DNA from 2 places in the Paenibacillus sp. JT31N11 genome. Region 2 is predicted to be linked to the other one. Evidence: predicted binding sites of a transcription regulator. Region 2 holds the regulator's gene; the other holds the start of a gene.

Region 1 (2,207 bases), on a different contig from region 2:
GTAAAAAGGCCGGCAATGCCGGCCCCAATGACAATAACATCCTTGTCGATAACAGGAAGAGCTGCGAGCGATACATCTACTAAATATCGTGGGATCATCGTAATAGATTTTCCTCTCTAAAGTTCATTCCTTATTTCACCAGCAGCATGCGCTCCAGTGATAGTCGTGCCTGATCGGCAATATGGTCGGGAACATATATTTGCGGCTGCATGGTTTCAAGGCTTTTTACAAGCTTCTTGAGGTTGTTCACCTTCATATTCGGGCAAACCAGATACTTGGAAGCAAAATGGAAGGTTTTGCCCGGGCTGTCCAAACGCAATTGGTAACCGGTGCCATCCTCCGTGCCTACAATAAATTCTTTGTTGTCCGACTCTTTGCAGTATTTCAGGATCGCCGTCGTGCTTCCTACAAAATCGCCAAGTTGAACGACTTCCGGGCGGCATTCCGGATGAACGACAAATTGTGCATTCGGATACTTGGCTTTCATCTCTTCTACATCTTTGACGGTCAGCATATCGTGGGTGTTGCAGTAGCCTTCCCAAATGATCATTTTTTTGTCCGTGTGCTGCTGAACATAGTGACCGAGGTTCTTGTCCGGCACCCAGATGACCTCGTCCGAATCCACCGAGTTCACCACACGGACAGCGTTGGCCGAGGTACAGCAAATATCCGTTTCCGCTTTGATCTCAGCAGAGGAGTTAATATAAGTCACGACTTTCGCATTGGGATGCTGCGCCTTCAGCTTGCGCAGACCATCCACATTGACCATATCGGCCATTGGGCAACCGGCACGTTCATCAGGAATAATGACCGTCTTGTTTGGAGCCAAAATCTTGGCGCTTTCCCCCATAAAATGGACGCCGCAGAAAACAATAACATCTGCGTCGGTCTGAGCGGCCTTCTGTGCGAGCAGGAACGAGTCCCCGCGGAAGTCAGCCACCTCCTGTATTTCGTCACGCTGATAATAATGCGCCAATATAATAGCGTTGCGTTCTTTCTTAAGCTGCATTAAACGTTCCCGCAGCTCGCGGTTTTGTTCCGCTTTGCGCTCGAGAGCCAATGCTTCCATAGTCTTAAGTCTCCTCTTTTCACTGACTTTGTGAACAGATGCACAAACCCCTACATGACTTATAGATGTTCAATCTGCCGCACAATCATGACAAAGCGTTTTCGATTGTTTAACATTTAATTTACACAGTGTGCTTCCTGCTGTCAACCGACAAAAGGGACCGTTTTGAGCCATCTGCGAAGACAATGCGCTTCATTGAACACATAGGGGCTGCAAATCTTATCCACCCTTCTACAGAGGCTTGTTTTCAAGAAGAAACGGCTGCATCCACTTTGGTACGGCAAAGTAAATTTTTTACACAATATATTAAAAAAATCAATAATCATTCTTACCGGGGCAAAAAAGGCTGCCCGCGCAGTTGTCTGCTTGCGAACAGCCTTCGATGGCTTTGATCTGGTCTTTATTTGGGTCCGTTGTCGTTGCCGCTATCCGGATCGTCCGGAGGCGACAGATCTTCTGTTTCCTTGGATTGAATGCGAACCTTCACACCACCGATGTTATCAATGATTGGCTCCCCGTGAGGTTCTTCAGAGGTGCCTTCGGATGGAGTTCCTGTACCTGTTCCATCGATCGAGCCCGTCTCGATCAGACGCTTGATTTGATCAAGCTCCAGCGTTTCCACTTCCAGCAGAGTTGATGCAATGAGATGCATCTCTTTGCTTTTCTCCGTAAGCAGCGCTTTGGCACGATCGTAGCAGGATTGAATAAAGCTCTGCATTTCCTGGTCAATTTCATAGGCGATGGCATCGGAATAATTCTGTTCATGTCCGATATCACGACCCAGGAATACCTGACCCTGCGAGCTGCCGAACTGCATCGGTCCAAGCTTGTCGCTCATCCCGTATTCCATAATCATGGCACGAACAATGCTGGTCGCTTGTTTGAAGTCACTGTAAGCGCCTGTGCCGATTTCGCCAATGAACAGCTCTTCGGCAACACGTCCTCCAAGGAGTCCCGTTACTTTATCGAGCAGCTCCTTCTTGGTTGACAGCATGCGGTCGCCTTCCTTAGGAAGCATGATAACATAACCGCCTGCTTTACCGCGCGGGATGATGGTAACTTTATGCACCACATCCGCATGCTCCAGGAAGTAACCGGCAATGGTATGCCCGGCTTCGTGATAAGCGACTATCCGTTT
Region 2 (2,207 bases):
GAGCAGCTGCGCAATTATTTTTTTGATTTGAAACGGAGCGTTGTGCTGACCTCGGCGACATTGTCGGTGCAGAAGTCCTTCCAATATGCCTGTGAGCAGCTGGGCCTGAACCAGGATGAACAAAGCGGACGGCTTAAAACGGTTCAGCTGCCATCTCCATTTAATTACCGGGATCAGGCGCTGGTCATCATTCCGCGCAATTTTCCCGTATTGAAGGGAGCGGCGGGTGATCCGCTGTTTAATGAAATGCTGATCAAATCATTGGCCGAAGCCGCTATCCAGACAAAAGGGAGAATGCTGGTTTTGTTTACCTCCTACCGGATGCTGCGCCAGGTCTATGATCCGCTCAAGGAATTGCTGGCTCCAAGCGGAATTCAACTGCTCGGACAGGGAATTGACAGCGGGAACCGCAGCAAGCTTACGCGCAGATTTCAGCAGCAGGCGGCATCGGTGCTGCTGGGAACGAGCAGCTTCTGGGAAGGGGTTGATATTCCCGGCGATGCGCTCACCTGCCTGGCTATTGTGAGGCTGCCTTTTCAACCACCCAATCATCCGCTCGTTGAAGCCAAATCGGAGCTGCTGCAGGAGCAGAAGCAGAATCCATTCATGAAACTGTCCATTCCCCAGGCGGTTATCCGTTTCAAGCAGGGGTTCGGACGGTTGGTCCGCACCAACCGGGACCGGGGGATTGTCCTGATTTATGATACACGGGTCATCGATACGTATTATGGCAAGTATTTTCTTTACTCGCTTCCAGGGCCGAAGATTGAGCATATGCACTTGGAACAGATCGTTCCGCGAATCGGGGAATGGCTGTCCGTAGGTCAAGAAGGGGTGAAGTCATGAAGAAAATATCCGAAGCAGTCGTCCGCAGGCTCCCGGTTTATTTGCAGGTTCTCAGCGATTTGAGCAAGAGGGACGTGCAGACGGTTTCCTCCCAGGAGCTTGGGAACAAACTGGATCTGAATCCGGCCCAAATCCGCAAGGATCTCGCCTACTTCGGTGAATTTGGACGCAAGGGGATCGGTTATGATGTATCCTATCTGATAGAGAAAATCCGCCAAATCCTCAAGCTCGACCAAGGTCTGAATGTCGGACTTGTCGGTGCCGGCAACCTGGGTCGGGCTTTGTGCAATTACAATACGTATTTAAAAGATAATATGAAAATTACCGCTGTTTTTGACGCTAATCCGGCCATGATCGGGGTAGCGATCAACAGTCTGGTCGTCATGCCCATGGATCAGTTGAAGGATATCGTCGTTGCCCGCAATATCCGCATCGGCATCATTACGGTACCTGCTGCAGAAGCGCAGAATGTAGCGGACGGATTTGTGGAAGCCGGTGTGGAGGGCATTTTGAATTTTGCCCCCACGATCCTTCGCGTCCCGGAGCATGTTCGTATCCATTATGCCGATTTTACGACGGAGCTGCTAAGCTTGGCCTATTACCTGGAAAAAGAAGGGGACGAAACGGATGAACCGGTTATGGATTGAGAACGGCACCTTTGTGACAATGAACGAAAAGGCTCCCGTGTTGAAGGGGCATATGGTGGTTGAAAATGACCTCATCACTTATCTGGGCGAACAGCCGCCAAGCCCGCTGCCGGAAGGCGCGCTGCGTATGGACGGAAGCGGCCTCATCTTCATGCCTGGCCTGATAAATACGCATGGTCATGCGGCAATGTCGCTGCTGCGCGGCTACTCGGATGATCAGAATCTCCAGGTATGGCTGGAGCAGAAGATGTGGCCAATGGAGGGCAAGTATATCGATGAGGATACCCGGTGGGGTACTTCCCTTGCCGTGATCGAGATGTTGAAATCCGGCACCACGACCTTTGTGGATATGTACGACCGGATGAATATCGTGGCCGAGGTTGTGGAGCAATCGGGTATCAGAGGGGTGTTGACGCGCGGCGTTATCGGCTTATGCCCGCCGGATGTGCAGACGGCCAAGCTGGAGGAAGCCAAGAGCTTCGCCAGAGACTGGAACGGCAAAGCGGATGGACGAATCACCACTATGATGTCCCCGCATGCACCCTATACTTGTCCTCCCGATTATATTGAACGCATAATAGATGCGGCGCATGAGCTCGATGTCCCGTTACATACCCATATGTCCGAGACGGCTGCAGAGGTGCAGCAGAATGTGAATGAATACGGCTGCCGCCCTGTCGAGCATCTGGATAAGCTCGGATTCTTCTCGCGTCC

What was found. Region 2 encodes Rex, which represses fermentation and respiration genes when NADH is low (regulators of the CRP and FNR family bind a similar motif). Its sites were predicted from a motif close to TTGTGAAATATTTCACAA; they were not measured.
Region 1: a site for Rex is predicted at 1,098-1,115, ahead of nadA (quinolinate synthase NadA). Genes of this name have one in related genera too.

Annotation. Positions count from the first base shown of each region.
Region 1 is NZ_JBWDNQ010000024.1:54,578-56,784, reverse strand. It holds gene nadB (L-aspartate oxidase) at 1-98, opposite strand, end outside; gene nadA (quinolinate synthase NadA) at 131-1,069, opposite strand; gene ftsH (ATP-dependent zinc metalloprotease FtsH) at 1,470-2,207, opposite strand, start outside.
Region 2 is NZ_JBWDNQ010000002.1:356,087-358,293, reverse strand. It holds gene dinG (ATP-dependent DNA helicase DinG) at 1-846, shown strand, start outside; gene AC0YNV_RS09645 (redox-sensing transcriptional repressor Rex) at 843-1,493, shown strand; gene AC0YNV_RS09640 (amidohydrolase) at 1,474-2,207, shown strand, end outside.